4 regions of the Streptomyces sp. NBC_00386 genome follow, and region 1 is predicted to be linked to each of the others. Evidence: riboswitches for the same ligand, from Rfam matches in the RefSeq annotation. Region 1 holds a riboswitch; each other region holds the start of a gene.
What was found. A riboswitch is a leader RNA that binds a small molecule or an ion and turns the genes downstream of it on or off. The one in region 1 is predicted to bind cyclic di-AMP.

Region 1 (4,790 bases):
CTGGGCGGGCATGATGATCCGGCACGGCGGCGGGCCCAGAGGCGGGGTCGCCCGGTCCGTGAAGAAGATGCGCGGGTATCTCGCCGAGCTCATCCACCGCAAGCGCGAGGCGCTGACAGCGGAGCCCGCACCGGGCGAGGACCTCATCTCCGGGCTCATCCGCGCCTCCGACCACGGCGAGCACCTCACCGAGAACGAGGCCGCAGCCATGGCCTTCATCCTGCTCTTCGCCGGGTTCGAGACCACGGTCAATCTCATCGGGAACGGGATGCACGCCCTGCTCACCCACCCCGGGCAGCGGGCGCGTCTCCAGGCCTCCCTCGCGGCCGGGGAGAGCGGGCTGCTCGAGACGGGTGTCGAGGAACTCCTGCGCTACGACGGGCCCGTGGAACTGGCCACCTGGCGGTTCGCGACCGAGGCCGTGCGGATCGGCGGGCAGGACATCGCGGCCGGTGATCCCGTGCTCGTGGTGCTCGCGGCCGCCGACCGTGACCCCGAACGTTTCGAACAGCCGGACACGCTGGATCTCGCGCGACGTGACCTTCAGCACTTGGGCTACGGCCACGGCATCCACTACTGCCTGGGCGCGCCGCTCGCCCGACTGGAGGGGCAGACCGCGCTCGGTACGCTCCTCGGCCGCCTGCCCGACATCCAACTCGCCGGAGAATCGTCTGATTTGCGCTGGCGTGGAGGTCTCATTATGCGTGGATTGCGCACGCTTCCTGTGGAGTTCACCCCGGTCAAATAGGCCTGGACCGGTCCATCGGTGACCCTTCGGCATCCCCGTCGAAGGGGTTCTTCCGCATACCGGAAAGAGTGCCCTTGCGGCTAGCGGAACATGATGCTCCATCAAATCTGTGATCTTCGCGTGATCTGTACTGCATCGACTTGTAACCAGCGTTCGAGTGCGACTACCTTCACCCATCAACGCGGCGCCTGCGCTTCTTGGTTCACAGGGGCCGCGGTACTCCCTGCTGTCACTCGAAAGGCCTTCGTATGCTCTCCGGGAACGGCCGTCACCGTCGCCCTCGTCAGGCCCCGGCACTCATGGTCGCCGCAGGGGTGACCGGATCGGCGATCGTCATCCCGCTGCTCGCCGCGGCGAGCGCGAGCGCGGCCGACGGGAACACCTGGGACCGGGTGGCGCAGTGCGAGAGCGGTGGCGCGTGGAGCGCCGACCAGAGCAACGGGTACTACGGCGGCCTTCAGCTCGACCAGGAGAACTGGGAGGCGCACGGCGGCCTCGACTACGCCCCGAGGGCCGACCAGGCCAGCCGCTCGCAGCAGATAGCCGTCGCCGAGAAGGTGCTCGCCGACAAGGGCCTCGCGGCCTGGCCGACCTGTGGGCCGCTCTCGGGTCTCAGCAAGGACGCGGCCGGCGTCAGCGTCGACACGGGCGTGGCCGGCGATGCCTCGAACGACGAGGACGAGTCCGGTTCGTACGTTTCGTCCGGCCTGGCGACGTCGCCCAGTACGTCACCTTCGGATGGTTCTTCCGCTTCGTCCGGTTCGGGTGACTCCGCGGACGCGACCGGCAGCACCGCGGAGCCCAGCGCCTCGCAGAGCTCCGACGACTCGGGCGCGGCGACCGGCAAGGGTGACGAATCAGCCAAGTCCGGGCAGAAGGACGCTTCTTCGAGCCCCTCCGACGCCCCGAGCACCGGCACCGGGCGGCACCGTGGCGGGGACGCCGCGCAGAGCGCGACCGGCGGCAGCGCCGACAGCACTGCCGGGCGGCATGCCGCGAGCGCCTCGAGCGACACCGCGTACGTCGCGGACGTCATCGACAACCTCTGGAAGGTTTCCGACGAGCTGGGCCTCGAAGGCGGATGGGCCGACCTGCCCACCGCCGATGCGGCGGCGACCGACGGCGGTCCCGGCCTCGTCGTACCTGGTCGGAGCATTGCGGACACTGTCGAAACGGTGCAAAACTAGCGGGAGTTCACGTCCTGGTTCGCTGGGGAATGTCCCATTTGGTGCAAGTGAGACATGGGTCTCAGAAGCCCTGATCGTCTTTGAATTTCCGCCGATCGACTGCTTACGGTCGTGACTGCTCGCCACAGCGGGCCCCGACGGTCGCAACGCCGAATCCTGCCAGCGGCCGTACGGGAACAGTCGTCGCGTCATGCGCCGTAGGCAGGAGCGGGGGACCCAAGGTAAGCGCCGCGTCCGGGAGTTGAGAGACACCCGGAACGGCTTGGGGTTAAGCCGCGTGTCGGACGTCCTGGAGACGGGACCGAAGGCGCGCGGCCGGGCAACTCAACCGGCCCGAACCCGACAGCTCACCTCGCAGGCGTCGGTGAGGGGATCTCTCCATGCTGTTCTCCAGCAAGGGCAAGCACCGCCGCCCGAACAAGGCCACCCGCGTCGCCACGCTCGCCGGTGTCACCGGTGTCGCCATCGCCGCTCCGCTGATGGCGGCCGGCAGCGCCTCCGCCGCCACCGCCTCCGAGTGGGACGCCGTCGCCCAGTGCGAGGCCGGCGGCAACTGGTCGATCAACACCGGCAACGGCTACTACGGCGGACTCCAGTTCTCGTCCTCCACCTGGGCCGCGTACGGCGGCACCGCCTACGCCTCGACCGCCGACCAGGCGTCGAAGTCGCAGCAGATCGCCATCGGCGAGAAGGTCCTCGCCGGACAGGGCAAGGGTGCCTGGCCGACCTGCGGCGTGGGCCTGTCGAGCGCCGCGTACGGCGGTGACACCTCGACCCCGTCGACCCCCTCCGGCTCCTCCTCGTCGGGCGCCTCGCAGGGCACCACCACCCGTACGACGGAGCAGCCCGCCTCCCGTTCCGCGGAGCGCCCCGCCGTCCAGAAGACCGTCACCACCCCGACCGGCAAGAAGGTCAAGAAGGGCGACGGCGAGTACAAGGTCGTCAAGGGCGACACCCTCAGCTCGATCGCCGAGAAGAAGCACGTCAAGGGCGGCTGGCAGAAGCTGTTCAAGCTGAACAAGGACATCGTCGCCGACGCCGACTTCATCTACCCGGGCCAGCAGCTGCACCTGCGCTGAGTACCGCGGCGCGCCGGTGCCGTGTGGTCGCCTTCGGCGGAGGGCGGCCACCTCTCGGACGGCGCGCGGGTGTCTTCCGGGCCGGATTCCGGCCCGCGTCCGAGCCGGACGACAGCTCCCCTCCCGAACCGGGCCTTTTTGGGAAAGGCCCGGTGAGGGTCCCCGTCCCCACGGGCTCCCCGCTCCGGTGCGTGTTCCCCCGCACGCGCCGGAGCGGGGTTTTTCATTTCTTTTTTTGTTCCGTTCAGGAACAATATGTACGCTCAGTTCCGCTCAAGGGGTGGTCGATCGGCTGGCCGATCCCCGTGAGCCGGTTAGGCTCATCCCGCAGGGCTGCCAAGTCCTGCTTACCCGCGTCACATCCCAATAAGGAGATGCTCGTGCCGTCCATCGACGTCGTCGTAGCCCGGGAAATCCTGGACTCCCGAGGCAACCCCACGGTCGAGGTCGAGGTCGGCCTCGACGACGGCAGCACGGGTCGTGCCGCCGTTCCGTCCGGCGCCTCCACCGGAGCCTTCGAGGCCATCGAGCTTCGCGACGGTGACCCCAACCGCTACCACGGCAAGGGTGTCGAGAAGGCCGTCCTCGCCGTCATCGAGCAGATCGGCCCGGAGCTCGTCGGCTACGACGCCACCGAGCAGCGCCTGATCGACCAGGCCATGTTCGACCTGGACGCCACCGACAACAAGGGCTCGCTCGGCGCCAACGCCATCCTCGGCGTCTCGCTCGCCGTCGCGCACGCCGCCTCCGAGGCGTCCGACCTGCCGCTCTTCCGCTACCTGGGCGGCCCGAACGCGCACCTGCTGCCCGTTCCGATGATGAACATCCTGAACGGCGGGTCGCACGCCGACTCGAACGTGGACATCCAGGAGTTCATGATCGCCCCGATCGGCGCGGAGTCCTTCTCCGAGGCCCTGCGCTGGGGCGCCGAGGTCTACCACACCCTCAAGAAGGTGCTGAAGACCAAGGGCCTGTCCACCGGCCTCGGCGACGAGGGCGGCTTCGCCCCGAACCTGGAGTCGAACCGCGCCGCCCTCGACCTCATCCTCGAGGCCATCAAGGAGGCCGGCTACACCCCCGGCGAGCAGATCGCCCTCGCCCTCGACGTCGCCGCCTCCGAGTTCTACAAGGACGGCGTCTACACCTTCGAGGGCAAGGAGCGCTCCGCCGCCGAGATGACCGAGTACTACGCCGAGCTCGTCGCGGCGTACCCGCTCGTCTCCATCGAGGACCCGCTGTTCGAGGACGACTGGGACGGCTGGAAGATCATCACCGACCAGCTGGGCGACAAGGTCCAGATCGTCGGCGACGACCTCTTCGTCACCAACCCGGAGCGCCTGGCCCGCGGCATCGAGGAGGGCTCCGCCAACGCCCTGCTCGTCAAGGTCAACCAGATCGGCTCGCTGACCGAGACCCTGGACGCCGTCGAGCTGGCCCAGCGCAACGGCTTCAAGTGCATGATGTCCCACCGCTCCGGCGAGACCGAGGACGTCACCATCGCCGACCTCGCGGTCGCCGTGAACTGCGGTCAGATCAAGACCGGCGCCCCGGCCCGCTCGGACCGTGTCGCCAAGTACAACCAGCTCCTGCGCATCGAGGAGATCCTCGACGACGCCGCGGTCTACGCCGGCCGCAGCGCCTTCCCGCGCTTCAAGGGCTGAGCCCCGCACGGCTCAGGCAGCGTCCTCCGTACGTCCCCGTACCCGGTCCCGTACCGTGTGCGGGGACGTACGCACGTGACGGGCCCGCACGGCGGGCCGGTACTGGGGAGGCGGG
Region 2 (4,790 bases), 3.0 Mb from region 1:
AGACCGACGAGGAGGCGGCGAAGTGACCGAGCTCGCCACCATGGACTTCCACCCGCAGCCCCAGGCCGGCCAGCCGAAGCCGTGGGCGTTTCCCGCCCCCGAGCGGGGCACCCTGGACAACGGTCTGACCGTGCTGCGCTGCCATCGCCCCGGCCAGCAGGTCGTGGCCGTCGAGGTGAACCTCGACGCGCCGCTGGACGCCGAGCCGGCGGGCCTGGACGGCATCGCCACGATCATGGCGCGCGCCTTCTCCGAGGGCACCGACAAGCACTCGGCCGAGGACTTCGCCGCCGAACTGGAGCGCTGCGGCGCCACGCTCGACGCGCACGCCGACCACCCCGGTGTGCGCCTGTCCCTCGAAGTGCCCGTCTCGCGCCTGGCCAAGGCCCTCGGCCTGCTCGCCGACGCCCTGCGGGCCCCCGCGTTCGCGGACAGCGAGGTCGAGCGGCTGGTGACCAACCGGCTGGACGAGATCCCGCACGAGACGGCCAATCCCGCCCGCCGTGCCGCCAAAGAGCTCTCCAAGGAGCTGTTCCCGGCGAGCGCGCGCATGGCGCGCCCGCGGCAGGGCACCGAGGAGACCGTCCAGAACATCGACTCGTCGGCCGTTCGCGCGTTCTACGAGAGGCACGTGCGCCCCGTCACGGCCACTGCCGTCGTCGTCGGTGACCTGACCGATGTCGATCTCGACGAACTGCTCGCCGACACGCTCGGCTCCTGGACCGGCTCGGCCGCCCAGCCGCGCCCCGTGCCGCCGGTGAGCGCCGACGACACCGGCCGCGTGATCATCGTCGACCGCCCCGGCGCCGTCCAGACGCAGCTGCTCATCGGCCGGGTCGGCGCCGACCGGCACGACCGCGTGTGGCCCGCGCAGGTCCTCGGCACCTACTGCCTCGGCGGCACCCTCACCTCGCGCCTGGACCGCGTCCTGCGCGAGGAGAAGGGCTACACCTACGGCGTGCGGGCGTTCGGACAGGTCCTGCGCTCCGCGCCGGACGGCACGGGAGCCGCGATGCTCGCCATCAGCGGCTCGGTCGACACCCCCAACACCGGTCCTGCGCTCGACGACCTGTGGACGGTGCTGCGCACCCTCGCGGCCGAGGGTCTGACCGACGCGGAGCGCGACGTCGCCGTGCAGAACCTGGTGGGTGTCGCGCCCCTCAAGTTCGAGACGGCCGCGGCGGTCGCGAGCACGCTCGCGGACCAGGTCGAGCAGCACCTGCCGGACGACTATCAGGCGACGCTCTACCGGCAACTGGCCGCCACCGGCACCGTGGAGGCCACCGCGGCGGCCGTGAGCGCCTTCCCGACGGACCGTCTGGTGACCGTCCTGGTGGGCGACGCGGCGCAGATCGCGGAGCCGGTCAGGGCCCTCGGAATCGGTGAAGTCACCGTGGTGGCCGCCGAGTAGAACCCGTGCGACGCGGGAGGGCCCTGACGGCTGAAGAGCCGTCAGGGCCCTCCCTTTTCCGGAAGCCGTTCCCAAGATGTCCGTATTCGTATGACGGTCACCCTTCTGCCCTGTGGGATACGTTACAAAAATCGTGATCCGTTTGTTGTTCGAAAGTTGCCCCGCTTAGCGTCAGTGCGGCTGTTCGTCACGCAGTGCGCCGCGCCCGCGGCACCGGACAGTCATCGCCGAGTCCCCCATGACGCGAGTCAGGGGAGCCGGGGACCCACACGTAGTCCCTGGGGTGAATCGGACGCCCTCTCCGGAGGGGGCCCGTAGGAGACCTTCCTGCTCCGAACCCGTCAGCTAACCCGGTAGGCGAGAGGGAAGGAAAGGATCAGCCCCTACATGGCGTTCACCTGTGGCACCGGCAAGCACCGTCGTACGAGCCGCGTGCACAGCACGACCACCACGACCGCCGTCGGGGTCGCGGCGCTCACCACCACCGGTGTCATCGGAACCCTGGCCGCCCCCGCGTTCGCCGCGGAAACCTCCGTCGAGCAGACCGGGCTGACCCAGACCGTCACCCTCAACGACACGGTCGCCGACCAGATCGACGCCCAGGCCTTCGCGCAGCTGCGCGCCGCCGACGAGGCCGCCGCGCGCAAGCAGGCCGAGCAGACCGCGCGCAAGCAGGCCGCGGAGCAGGCCCAGGAGCTGCGCGAGACCAAGGAGCGCGCCGCCCGCGAGGCCGAGCGCAAGCGTCTGAACACGTTCGTCATGCCGATCACCGGTTCGTACGTCTCCACCGGCTACCAGGCCAGCAGCAGCCTCTGGTCCTCCGGCAGCCACACCGGAGTCGACTTCCACGCCGCGTCCGGCACCTCGGTCCACGCCGTCGGCTCCGGCACGGTCGTCACGGCCGGCTGGGGCGGCGCCTACGGCAATCAAGTCGTGATCAAGATGCACGACGGCACGTACACCATGTACGGCCACCTCTCGTCCATCGGTGTGTCCGTGGGGCAGACGGTCACTCCGGGGCAGCAGATCGCTCTCTCGGGGGACACCGGCAACACCACCGGTCCCCACCTTCACTTCGAGGCCCGTACGACCGCCGAGTACGGATCGGACATGGACCCGGTCGCGTACCTGCGCTCGCACGGCGTCAACGTCTGACGACCGCTTCGCGGCTTCTTCGCCGCTTTCGATGCCCCGGCTCACCGAGCCGGGGCATCGTCGTTTCCAGATGCCGTCTGTCCAAAAAATATCCATGGATTCAGGCCTGCCATCGGAAATTCAGGCTTCCTGCAATAGAGTCACTGAACAAGCGTCAATCGACGGCGTTTCACGGGGATTAAAGCGGAGGTCGGTCATGCGTATTCCGGCGCACTCGGTGTGCACGGCGATCCGTGACGACATCGTCGCGGGTGTCTACGAGCGCGGCGGCCGCCTCACCGAGGAACTGCTCGCACGCCGATACGGCGTCTCTCGCGTCCCCGTGCGCGAGGCCCTGCGCACGCTGGAGGCCGAGGGGTTCGTGGTCACCCGCCGGCACGCGGGCGCGTGTGTCGCGGAGCCCTCCGAGCTGGAGGCCGCGGACCTCCTGGAGATGCGCATGCTGCTGGAACCGCTGGGTGCCGCGAGGGCCGCGCAGCGGCGCACGGAGGCCCACCTGAAGGTGCTGCGGGGTCTGGTCAGGCTGGGGCAGGAGCGCTCCAGGCGAGGCCACAGCGAGGATCTGCGCTCGTTGGGCGGCTGGTTCCACGAGACGCTCGCGCAGGCGTCCGGCAGCCCCGCGCTCACCTCGACGCTCGCCCAGCTGCGCCACAAGATCGCCTGGATGTACTCGGTGGAGGCGCCGGCCGACCCCGCGGAATCCTGGGCGGAGCACGGCGGCATCGTGGACGCGGTCGCCCGCGGGGACAGTGAGCGGGCCCGCGCGATCACGGCCCTGCACACCGAGCGCGCCACGGCCGCGCACCGGCTCCGATTTCCCGGCGGCGACCGGCCGGACCGTGTGAGAAGTTCGCAACATCCCGTAAACATGACGGGCCCGCGTCATTAACACGGGCGCCGTATACAAAGAGGGATATTCGGCAGGGGCTCATTTCTGATGCCCTTTTATGCGTGTGTCCGGAATTTCGGCGCACGCCATTCCCGCGGCCATGGCGCGAGGTCGTACGTGGCATGTGGGGAATTTCCGAGCGAGGGTACGGAAAAACGGCCGAGCCGCGCCACCCGGCGAAGGGGAGCGCGGCTCGGCCGTGTGAGTCCACGTGCCTCGTGGGCGGCTCAGACGGTCTCGGGGAGTTCGTCGAGCCCCTCGGCGACCAGCTTCGCCAGACGGTCGAGAGCGGCATCCGCGCCCTCGGAGTCCGACGTGAGGACGATCTCCTCGCCGCCCTGGGCGCCCAGGCCGAGGACCGCGAGCATGGAGGCCGCGTTGACGGGGTTCCCGTCGGCCTTGGCGATCGTCACGGGGATGCCGGAAGCCGTGGCGGCCCGGACGAAGATGGAGGCGGGGCGGGCATGGAGGCCCTCGGTCCAGCCGACGTTGACGCGGCGCTCAGCCATGTGATGCTGCCCTTCGGGTGTTCAAGGTTGTCTAGACCATTCTTTCATATCGCGAGGCGTGCCCGAACGGTCCCGGACCTCACCCGCCGCGGTGTCGGCCGAGGACCCGCTCCGACGCCCGTCACCCTCAGACTGCCTCGCGCCGTTGTCGTACGCGAGCCGTACTCTGGGGCCCATGCAGACCTCGGCGGACCGGCACGAGTACCCAGCCCACTGGGAGGCCGACGTGGTGCTGCGCGACGGCGGCACCGCACGCATCAGGCCCATCACCGTCGACGACGCCGAACGCCTGGTCAGCTTCTACGAGCAGGTGTCGGACGAGTCGAAGTACTACCGCTTCTTCGCGCCCTATCCGCGGCTGTCCGCCAAGGACGTCCACCGCTTCACCCACCACGACTTCGTGGACCGCGTGGGCCTCGCGGCCACGGTGGGCGGCGAGTTCATCGCCACCGTGCGCTACGACCGGATCAACGCGGACGGCATGCCCGCCTCCGCGCCCGCCGACGAGGCCGAGGTCGCCTTCCTCGTGCAGGACGCCCACCAGGGCCGCGGTGTCGCCTCCGCGATGCTCGAGCACATCGCCGCGGTGGCCCGCGAGCGCGACATCCGCCGCTTCGCCGCCGAGGTGCTGCCCGCCAACAACAAGATGATCAAGGTGTTCACGGACGCCGGATACACCCAGAAGCGCAGCTTCGAGGACGGTGTCGTACGCCTGGAGTTCGACCTCGAACCCACCGACCGGTCCCTGGCCGTGCAGCGCGCGCGGGAACAGCGCGCCGAGGCCCGCTCCGTGCAGCGGCTGCTCGCCCCCGGCTCCGTCGCCGTC
Region 3 (4,790 bases), 1.5 Mb from region 1:
GCGAACTCGGTCGATCATTTGGTCGATGACACGGTTTGTCGATGTGTCGCTGCCATCACTCAAGTCAGCGTATCCGGTCACGTTTCGATCACCACGAGCGCCCACCGTCCCCCGGTCCACTTCGCTCCGCCAGGTGGTGGGTGCGAGTACACCCGGAAGGCACACGGGAAGCACCTGCGTGCCCCAACGGCGGGTACCCCGGCTCACGGGCACCACCCCACCACCGACTGTATGTTCATGATCAGATGATGTGAACCGACTTGCGATGACTTCCGATGAAATGACCGGCATTACGTCCTCTGGGGTGACGCTCATGCACATCCGTACGTCCTTCCCTTACGAGACCACTCACGAGGACGTCCTCATCCCTCTCTCGGACGGCACCCGTCTGTACGCCCGGATCTGACGGCCGCCGGCCGAGGAGCCCGTACCCGCGCTCCTGGAGCACCTCCCGTACCGCCTGACCGACTGGAGCCCCGCGCGACCAGCAGTGCCATCCCTGGTACGCCGGGCACGGCTACGCCTCCGTCCGCGTGGACGTGCCCGGCCACGGCAATTCGGAGGGGATGCCGGGGGACGAACACACGGGGAACGAGCCGGACGACGGGGTGGAGGTGGCCTCCTGACCGGCGGCCCAGTCCTGGTGCACCGGCCGGGTCGGCATGTTCGGGATCGCTTGGGGCGGCTTCGACTCCCTCCGGATCGCGGCCCGCGCGCCCGAGCCGCTCAAGGTGATCGTCACGGTCTGCTCGACCGACGACCTCTATGACAACGACGTGCACCATGCGGGAGGTTCCGTCCTCACCCTCGACACGCACGCCCGGTCGGCCCGACTGCTCGCCTTCGCCGCCCGCCCGCCGGACCCCGCGCACGTGGGCGAGGGCATGTGGCGGAGCAGGTGGGAGAAACGGCTGGGGGCGATCGGCCCCGCCGCGCACACCTGGCCGGCGCACCGGACCAGGGACGCGTACTGGCGCCACGGCAGCCTCCGCGAGGAGTACGGGGCCATCCGCGCCGCGGTCCTCGCGGTCGGCGTCCGGCACGACCCGCACCGCGACACCGTGCTGCGTCCGGTGCGGAACCTGCCGCCGGATCGCGTACGAGGTCTCATCGGCCCCTGGTCCCGCCAGTACCCGGACCGGGGCCTGCCCCCTGGACCGGCCATCGGCTTCCTCCAGGAGACGCTGCGCCGGTGGGACCACTGACTCAGGGACGAGGAGACGGACGCGCTCTCCGTCCCCCCTTCTGCGCTCGTACGTGATGGACGCGCACCCTCCGGCGACGGTGTACGCGCGGATCCCCGGCCGCCGGGTGGGTGACCCGGCCTGGCCCTCACCCTCGGTGACCCCGGTCGTGTACGCGCTCCAGGACGCCCCGCTGCCGGTCCGGTCCCCGCAGCACACGGGGGTCGACGCGGGCCGGCTGTTCCCTTCCGGCGACGACGCCGGCCTGCCGCCGGACCAACGGGAGGAGGACACCCGCTCGGCCTGCTTCGAGTTCGAGGCGCCGGAGGAGACCTGGGTCCTGGGCCGCCCCCGGGTCAATCTGCGGCTGACGTCCGCGTCACCCAGGAGCCAGGTGATCGCCCGGCTGTGCGACGTCGCCCCGGACGGAGCGTCCACGCTCGCCACCCGGGGCGCCCTGAACCTCTCGGCGCGCCGGGGCCCCGACCGGGCGGTTCCCCGGGAACCGGGCACCACGGAGAACGTGGTGTTCGACCTGAACGCCATCGGCCACGCGTTCCCGGTGGGCCACCGGATCCGGCTGGGCCTCTCCTCCGCGTACCGGCCTGGATCTGGCCCCAGCCGGGCTCGGAGGCGGGCTTCACCCTGGAGCCGATCGGCAGCGTCCTGGAACTCCCGTTACGGGCAACGGAGTCGGACGCCTCGGTCGCCTTCGAGGAACCGGAGCAGTTCGCACCCCTCGGCGCGACCGTCTCGGGCACCCTGGACGAGCCCCGCCCCCGGCGTCTGGCCCTGCGCGACGTGGCCGCGGAGACCTGGCGCCTCGAGGTGGACCCGGGGCGCGGCGGCACCCGCGTGTACCCCGACGGCCTCGAATGCACGGAGGAGGCCCGGGAGACGTACACGATCGACACCTCGGACCCGCTGTCCGCCCGCGCACAGCCGGCCGACTGGGCCCACCGGCACGGGAGTTCACTCCCCCGGACCGCTACGCATCCACACGCGCCCCAGGCCCGGGCCTGCGCCACCCGCTCACGGCGCGGGCCCTGGCATATCGCCGCGCGCCGGACGGCGACAGGACACTCTCGTGCCGAACACCGGTGAGGCGAGGCGCACTTCACCGCGCACCGGCCCGGGTTCGGACCGCGTCCGGGCGGCGCTCCCGCCGCCGGGCGGCCGCGCTCCTCGATGTGTCCCGCGCCACAATTCCCGCCGCGCCAGGGGCCGCTCAGCACCCCGCGAAGGGCTCAACGGCGGCTTCCACCGCAAGCGCAATGCCCGAATTACCCTTCATGCCGCCTTGATGCTCTTTGGTCTCGTGAGTTGGGTCACCGGCGAGCCGGACCCCCGCCGCACACCCTCTCCGGCCCAACCCGTTTGCCAAAGGCAAGTTGAGGATCCAATTCCGGCGCAATCGGACTTTTTACCCACGCATTAACCAGGAGAAAGCGATCTTCGCAGTCAAATCTCATCTTGTTTCGGACATGTGCTCTCGCATACGTTCTGGTCGACCCCGGGCGGATCGCCGAATCCTGCCGCCGCCCGGCAACCCATCGACCCACGCACGGCAGGAGCGGGGGAACCACAGGTAAGCCGCCGATCCGGGCACACCGGACCGGCTTGGGGTGAAGCCGCGCCCACAGCGCGGCCGGGCATCTCCCGCCCGAACCCGACAGCTCACCTCGCAGGCGTCGGAGAGGACATTTCGTCATGCCCGTACGTGCCAAGCACCGCCGCAAGAAGACCAACGTCATCACCCGGGGCATGATCGCCGCCGGAACGGGCGGCATCGCCCTCGCCCTCCCGCTCGTGAGCGCCACCGGCGCCAGCGCCGCCACCCCGGCGCAGGCCCCGCAGGCCGCCCACACCGCGGTGGTCCCCAACGTGCAGCTCGTCACCTACAAGGTGGTCGCCGGCGACACGCTCTCCAAGGTGGCGCAGAAGTACCCCAAGAGCGGCGGCTGGAAGAAGCTGTACGCGGCGAACCGCGCGGTCATCGGTGACAACCCCGCCCACCTCCGTCCGGGCCTGAAGCTGACCGTGGGCACGAAGACGCTGAAGTCGACGACCGTCCGCACCACGGCGAACGCGACCACCGCCGTCGCCAAGTCCAAGGCGACCACCGTCACCCAGGCCTCCGCCAAGACGTACTCCAACAACCTCGACGGCTGGATCAAGGAATCCCTGGACGTCATGGCCAAGGCGGGCATCCCGGGCAGCTACGACGGCATCCACCGCAACGTGATACGCGAGTCCTCCGGCAACCCCAACGCCATCAACAACTGGGACTCCAACGCCGCCGCGGGCATCCCCTCCAAGGGCCTGCTCCAGGTGATCGACCCCACGTTCCAGGCGTACCACGTCGCCGGCACGTCGTCGAACATCTACGACCCGGTCGCCAACATCACCGCGGCCTGCAACTACGCGGCCGACAAGTACGGCTCCATCGACAACGTCAACGGCGCCTACTGATCCCACCCCGCACCCCGTCTTCATCCGCACCCGCCGACGGCGCCTTCCCGGCCCGTCGGCGGGTGCGTTGCGGTCGCGTCGGCGGGTGGGTTGCGGTCGCGTCAGCCGGTGTGCGTCCGTGGGCGCGGCGGCGGGTCCGCTCCGAATGTGTCGGCGGGTGTGCGTTCGTGGGTGCGCCGGGCGGGCGTGTCGGCGCCGCTAGAAGCCGAAGAGGCGCTCCAGCACGACCGCGATCCCGTCGTCCTCGTTCGACAGGGTGATTTCGTCGGCCACCGCCTTCAGTTCCGGATGAGCGTTGGCCATCGCCACACCTCGGGCCGCCCAGTCGAACATCGGGATGTCATTGGGCATGTCACCGAAGGCGAGCGTCGCGTCCGGGGTGAGCCCGAGGTGCGCCGCGGCGAGAGCCAGGCCCGTCGCCTTGGTCACCCCGCATGGCTGGAGTTCGACGGTGCCGGGACCGGACATGGTGACCGTCGCCAGCGAACCGACCACTCCCCGTGCCGCCGACGCCAACTCGTCGTCGGACAAAGAGGGGTGACGGAGCAACACCTTGCTGATCGGCTCCGCCCAGAGGTCGTCCCGGCGCGGCACCCGCACCGCCGGCAGAGTCGGATGCGGCATGACATAGCCCGGCTCGATGAGCGTCAGCCCGTCCACGCCGTCCTGGTCGACCGCCGCGTACAGCAGCCCGACCTCCGCCTCGATCTTGCCGAGCGCCGTCTCCGCCAGTTCCCTGTCCAGGGTCACCGACCACAGCATGCGGTCCGCGCCGGCGTCGTACAGCTGCGCCCCCTGCCCGCACACCGCCAGTCCCTCGCCGCCGAGTTCGTCGAGAAGCGGTCGCACACGCGGTGCGGGTCGGCCCGTGACCACGAGATGACGGGCACCCGCCCGGGTCACCTTCGCCAACGCGGCGCGTGACCGGTCGGAGAGTGTGTCGTCGCCGCGCAGCAGCGTTCCGTCCAGGTCAGTGGCGATGAGTGAATATGCAGTCGGAGCGGCCATGATCCGAAGAATACGGATCGAACGACTCATCGGCCCGGCCTGAACCGGACGACGTCCGGTATCCCGTCAGCAACGCCGTTCACCGCACGGTGGTAAGCGCGTTGCGACCGCTTCGGATCACCCACG
Region 4 (4,790 bases), 4.0 Mb from region 1:
ACTCCGGAGCGGTGTCACGGGCGCGGACCCAGGAATGGGCGGACGAGGCACTCGCCCGCGAACTTGGCCTGGAACGCGAGGCGTTGATGGCGGCGGTCCGCTAGGGCCTGGTCCCCGGTCCCGGCCCCGTACCGCGCTTCGCCCACTCCCCGGCGTGGACCGCCGTGCGGGCGGTCGTCCCGGATCCCGCCGGGAGCGACCGGTACTCCTGATCCGCACCCCGCCCGGGGCGCCGCGGCCAACGGGACCGGGCCGGGCCGGTCGGGCGCCGGTGTACCGGTCCCGACCGGCCCGGCCGGCCCTGCCGACCGGGCCGGTGCCGTCTCAGGCGACCGACTCGATGCGCATCTTGATGTCGTCCGGGGAGAGGGCGCCCTTGGCCGCGACGTGATCGCCCGAGGACTCCCCGCGCAGCCGCCGTCCGATCCACGGGACGAGGTACTCGCGCGCCCACTGGATGTTGTCGCGGCGCATCTCCAGCGTGCCGCGCGGCGGGAGGGGCGGCCAGGGCTGGTCCGGGTCGGCCGGGACCTCCAGGCCGAGTACCTGTCCGGCACGGAGCGCCACCCGGGTGTGCCCCTCGGGAGAGAGGTGCAGCCGGTCGCCGTCCCAGGCCCGGCGGTCCTGGATCGTCTTCAGGGACCAGAGGTCGAGGACGGGACAGCCGTAGCGGTCCGCGATGGCACGCACATGTCCGTTGTAGGTGGCGATCTTGCCGCGCAGGTGCTTGAGCACGGGGACGCCACGCGTGTCGAAGCCGGTGGTCACCATGACGGTGCCGACGGCGGAGGTGAGGTCGATGATCGCGCGCTCGAAGCGTTCCGCGACCTCGTCGGGGTCGGTGCCGGGGCGGATGATGTCGTTGCCGCCGGCGCAGAACGACACCAGGTCCGGGCCGAGTTCCTTGGCCCTCTGGAGCTGGGACTCGACGATCTGGTCGAGCAGTTTGCCGCGCACGGCGAGGTTGGTGTAGCCGAAATCGCCTTCGGGCCTGCGGTCCGCGAGAAGTACCGCGAACCGGTCCGCCCAGCCGACGAACGCTCCGTCGGGCCCAGGGTCGCCGACGCCCTCGGTGAAGCTGTCCCCCACCGCCACGTACGACCCGATCACTGATCTGTTGTCACTCTTCGAATCGTCTGCCACATGGAGCATGATTCACCTTTTGATGTGAGCTACGCGACCGTAGGGAAGGGTTGACGGCCGGTGAGATAAGCCACTCGCCAAGCATTGGTCAACTCTGGAATAGGGCTCGCGTCAAGGATGTTGAAGCAGCGATCGCCCAGAGGCCGTTGCCGCGGGCACACCGAAGGCCGGACCCAGGGGATCGTGGGGTCCGGCCTTCGGAGATCTTCCTGCCGTCAGGAGCAGGAGGCGGGGGGGTCAGCCCACGGCGACACCGTGCGAGCGCAGGTACGCGACCGGGTCGATGTCGGAGCCGTAGTCCGGCGTGGTGCGGATCTCGAAGTGCAGGTGCGGTCCGGTCACGTTGCCCGTGGCGCCGGAGAGACCTATCTGCTGCCCCTCGGTCACGGTCTGCCCCGCCGAGACGGACAGCGACGACATGTGGGCGTACTGGGAGTACTTGCCGTCGGCGTGCTGGATGACGACCTGGTTGCCGTAGGCGCCGCCCCAGCCCGCGGAGACGACCGTGCCCGCGGCGATGGACTTGAGCGTGGTGCCGGTCGGGATCACGAAGTCCACGCCCGTGTGGTAACCGCTGGACCACATGCTGCCCGCCACCTTGTAACCCGTGCCGACGGAGCTGCTCGCGACCGGCAGGGTGTAGCCGGAAGAAGTGCCGGTGGAAGGGGTGGTGGAAGGGGTGGTGGAAGGGGTGGTGGAAGCGGTGTCGGAGGGGGCCGGGTCGGCGGCCGGGGTCGCCTGAGCGGGCTTCGCCGAGGTGGTCGTCCGGGTGGCCGAGTGCGTGGCCGAGTGGGCGGCGGCCTTCTTGCCGAGCGACAGCTTCAGACCCGGGTGGATCAGCGACGGGTCGCCGCCGATGGAGGAGCGGTTGTCGGCGTAGATCTTCTTCCAGCCGCCGCTGACGTTCTGCTCGTCGGCGATCTTCGAGAGGTAGTCGCCGGACCTCACCGCGTACGTCTTCGTCCCGGCGGCCTTGGCGGCCTTCTTCGCGGGAGCGGCGGTCGCGGCCTTCTCGACATGGTGCGCGACGGCGGTGGCCGGGGTCGCGGCGTGGGCGCCGGTGGCTCCCATCAGGGGCAGCGCGAGTGCGGCGCCACCGGTTCCGGCCACGGCGATCGAGCGGGTGAAACGCAAGGACTTGGGACGGCGGTGCTTACCCTTCGCGGGCATGACGAATTCCTCTCCGGCGCCTGCGGGGTGAGCTGTCGGGTGCGGGCTGGAGATGCCCGGCCACGCTGCTGCGCGGCTGTACCCCTAGCCTGTTCCGGAAAAGAACCGGATCAGGCGCGGAACCTGTGGGTCCCCCGCTCCTGCCGTGTACGGGTGAGTGTGCGGATTCCGGGCGGCGGCAGGATTGGGCGTCCGTCCGGATTGAGGCAGAACGTAAGCGACATGAGAGCGCGTCGACAACTATGTGCGGTTTCTGTGCGCTCGCCGTTCTTGATCCATGCGGAAACCGCCGTCACCCTCCGTGGAGTGACGATCTTCCCGACCTCTCAACCCACCTGAAAATCCAGGCAGGTTGAGTAATGAGGACGGCAACGCATCGTCACGAATATGACGCTCCTCACGCGACTCGCCCCAGGATGCCCTATTCCAGGGCCAGTTGCCATGAAGGTGCTTATTCGGACAGAACAGACAGATGCTGCACGGACGGATATCCGGCACATCCGGACCCCCGCTCGGAATGGCACACAAAACGACGCTCGCGAATGCCTCGTATCGCGTCAATTGCCCCACGGGGCCGATGCGGCCAGAGGCGCGCGGCCGATCCATCACAAGAATCGAATGCATATTCGACATCAGATGTCGCGATGTGCCGCTTCCAGGGCGTTCCGTCCGGAAGGCATCGGCTGTGGACAACTCATTGCCCGAGGAACCCATGTCGTATCGTCGGGAGCGCGAGCCGGTACAACTGCCGACGAGCGGCGCCGAGTCCAGCACGGCGACGCCGGCGGCCGAATGGGAGGAGCCCCCGTGACGCAGCAGGTCCCGTCGACCGAGCCCGAGCTCGGCGGAGTGCGCAACTTCCGCGACGTGGGCGGACTGCCCACCGCGGACGGCCGGCGAGTGCGTTATGGGCACCTGTTCCGCAGCGGCCACCTCGCCCACGCCACGGAGGAGGACGCCGCGTTCCTCGCCTCTCTGGGTCTCCACACGATCTTCGACTTCCGTAATGCCGCGGACCAGAGACTGGAGGGCCCGGACGTCGAACTGCCGGGCGTGCGGAACGTGAACCTCCCGCTGAGCGACCCGGCGGACGGCAGCGAGTTCTGGAAGATGGTCCGCGACGGCGATCTCGACCAGCTGCGCGCGATCCTCGGCGACGGCAAGGGCGAGAACCGGATGATCAACTCCTACCGCACGATCATCAAGGAGCGCACGGCCGAGCACTCCCAGGTGCTGCACGCCCTGGCCGACGACAGCGTGCCCGCGCTGATGCACTGCGCGGCGGGCAAGGACCGTGCCGGGCTGTCCGTCGCGGTCACCCTGCTCGCCCTCGGTGTCGAGCGCGAGGCGATCGTGGCCGACTACCTGGAGTCGAACGCCACGCACCGCCGTTACAAGGTGCACCGCAACGGCTCCTCGGCCGGTGCCTACTCCCCCGAGGTGATGGAACTGCTCAGCCCGCTGTTCGACGCGCGCGCCGCGTACCTGACAGCCGCCTTCGAGACGATCGAGGAGACCTGGGGCAGCGTCGAGGTCTATCTGGAGCAGGGCCTGGGACTGACGCCGGAGCTGCGGGAGCGCCTGCGCGGGCGGCTCCTGGACTGAGCCGCCCGCCGGGACCGGGCTCCCTACTGGTTCTGCGCACCCAGCGTGAAGAGCAGGTAGATGAAGGCCGCGAACAGGTGGCCGACGGCGACATAGATGATCAGCCGCACCCACAGGGCGCGCGGGAACCTGTCCTCCATGGAGCGGCGGCGTTCTGTGGGTTCGGTCATGACGTCTCTCCCGAGGTGGGGTGGCCCGTCGCCGGGCCGAGGCACAGCGCGGCGACGGGGCTCTGCAGCAGGGTGTGTACGAAGAGGAGCTCGGCTCCGTCGCGCTCGACGGCGGCGATGCGGTGCGGGGTCAGCGAGTCGAAGTGGGCGCTGTCCCCCGGCGCGAGGACGTACGCGGTGTCCCCGAGGCGCAGACTGAGCCGCCCCCGGAGCACGTACAGCCACTCCTCGCCCGGGTGGACGCGCACGATGTCGCCCTGCGAACCGTAGGGGACGTGCACGCGCAGTGCCTGCATGCCGCGGCCCGCGGAGCCCGCCTGCCAGTAGGTCCAGCCCCCGGCCGGGGCCGGTTCCATGTCGGCGGCCCGTACGATCGCGTCACGGTCGGGGACCGCCTCGCCGAGCAGTTCCGAGACCGTCGTACCGTAGACACGGGCCAGCGTGAGCAGCATCGGCAACGAGGGCTGGCGCTGCCCGGTCTCCAGCCGGGAGAGATGGGCGGGCGAGAGTCCGGCCGCGCGGGCGGCTGCCTCCAGCGTGAGGGAGGCGCTGCGGCGCAGGGCGCGGAGCCGGGGCGCCACGGCGTGCAGCTCGGCGGACGGCTCGTCGGCCGCCCCTGTGTCGGCAGGGCTCATAGGACCATTGAGCCAAACAATTACCTCTGGGGCAATTTTCTTGCCCCAGAGGCAAAGAGCCCGGCCG

Region 2: it holds a riboswitch for cyclic di-AMP, as region 1 does, so the genes downstream of both, OG780_RS11265 (M23 family metallopeptidase) here and OG780_RS24890 (transglycosylase family protein) in region 1, are expected to answer to the same signal.
Region 3: it holds a riboswitch for cyclic di-AMP, as region 1 does, so the genes downstream of both, OG780_RS17975 (transglycosylase SLT domain-containing protein) here and OG780_RS24890 (transglycosylase family protein) in region 1, are expected to answer to the same signal.
Region 4: it holds a riboswitch for cyclic di-AMP, as region 1 does, so the genes downstream of both, OG780_RS07070 (M23 family metallopeptidase) here and OG780_RS24890 (transglycosylase family protein) in region 1, are expected to answer to the same signal.

Annotation. Positions count from the first base shown of each region.
Region 1 is NZ_CP107950.1:5,641,099-5,645,888, forward strand. Features, by position in the region: gene OG780_RS24880 (cytochrome P450 family protein) at 1-748, shown strand, start outside; gene OG780_RS24885 (transglycosylase family protein) at 1,048-1,935, shown strand; cyclic di-AMP (ydaO/yuaA leader) riboswitch at 2,119-2,311, shown strand; gene OG780_RS24890 (transglycosylase family protein) at 2,316-3,014, shown strand; gene eno (phosphopyruvate hydratase) at 3,395-4,675, shown strand.
Region 2 is NZ_CP107950.1:2,600,621-2,605,410, reverse strand. Features, by position in the region: gene OG780_RS11275 (M16 family metallopeptidase) at 1-26, shown strand, start outside; gene OG780_RS11270 (M16 family metallopeptidase) at 23-1,411, shown strand; cyclic di-AMP (ydaO/yuaA leader) riboswitch at 1,627-1,786, shown strand; gene OG780_RS11265 (M23 family metallopeptidase) at 1,799-2,566, shown strand; gene OG780_RS11260 (GntR family transcriptional regulator) at 2,763-3,455, shown strand; gene OG780_RS11255 (HPr family phosphocarrier protein) at 3,683-3,964, opposite strand; gene OG780_RS11250 (bifunctional acetate--CoA ligase family protein/GNAT family N-acetyltransferase) at 4,140-4,790, shown strand, end outside.
Region 3 is NZ_CP107950.1:4,112,422-4,117,211, forward strand. Features, by position in the region: partial or broken gene OG780_RS17970 (CocE/NonD family hydrolase) at 314-2,288, shown strand; cyclic di-AMP (ydaO/yuaA leader) riboswitch at 2,730-2,890, shown strand; gene OG780_RS17975 (transglycosylase SLT domain-containing protein) at 2,895-3,656, shown strand; gene OG780_RS17980 (HAD family hydrolase) at 3,855-4,664, opposite strand.
Region 4 is NZ_CP107950.1:1,640,327-1,645,116, forward strand. Features, by position in the region: gene OG780_RS07060 (TetR/AcrR family transcriptional regulator) at 1-104, shown strand, start outside; gene OG780_RS07065 (SGNH/GDSL hydrolase family protein) at 325-1,110, opposite strand; gene OG780_RS07070 (M23 family metallopeptidase) at 1,381-2,313, opposite strand; cyclic di-AMP (ydaO/yuaA leader) riboswitch at 2,318-2,479, opposite strand; gene OG780_RS07075 (tyrosine-protein phosphatase) at 3,121-3,918, shown strand; gene OG780_RS07080 (DUF6126 family protein) at 3,942-4,058, opposite strand; gene OG780_RS07085 (helix-turn-helix domain-containing protein) at 4,085-4,723, opposite strand.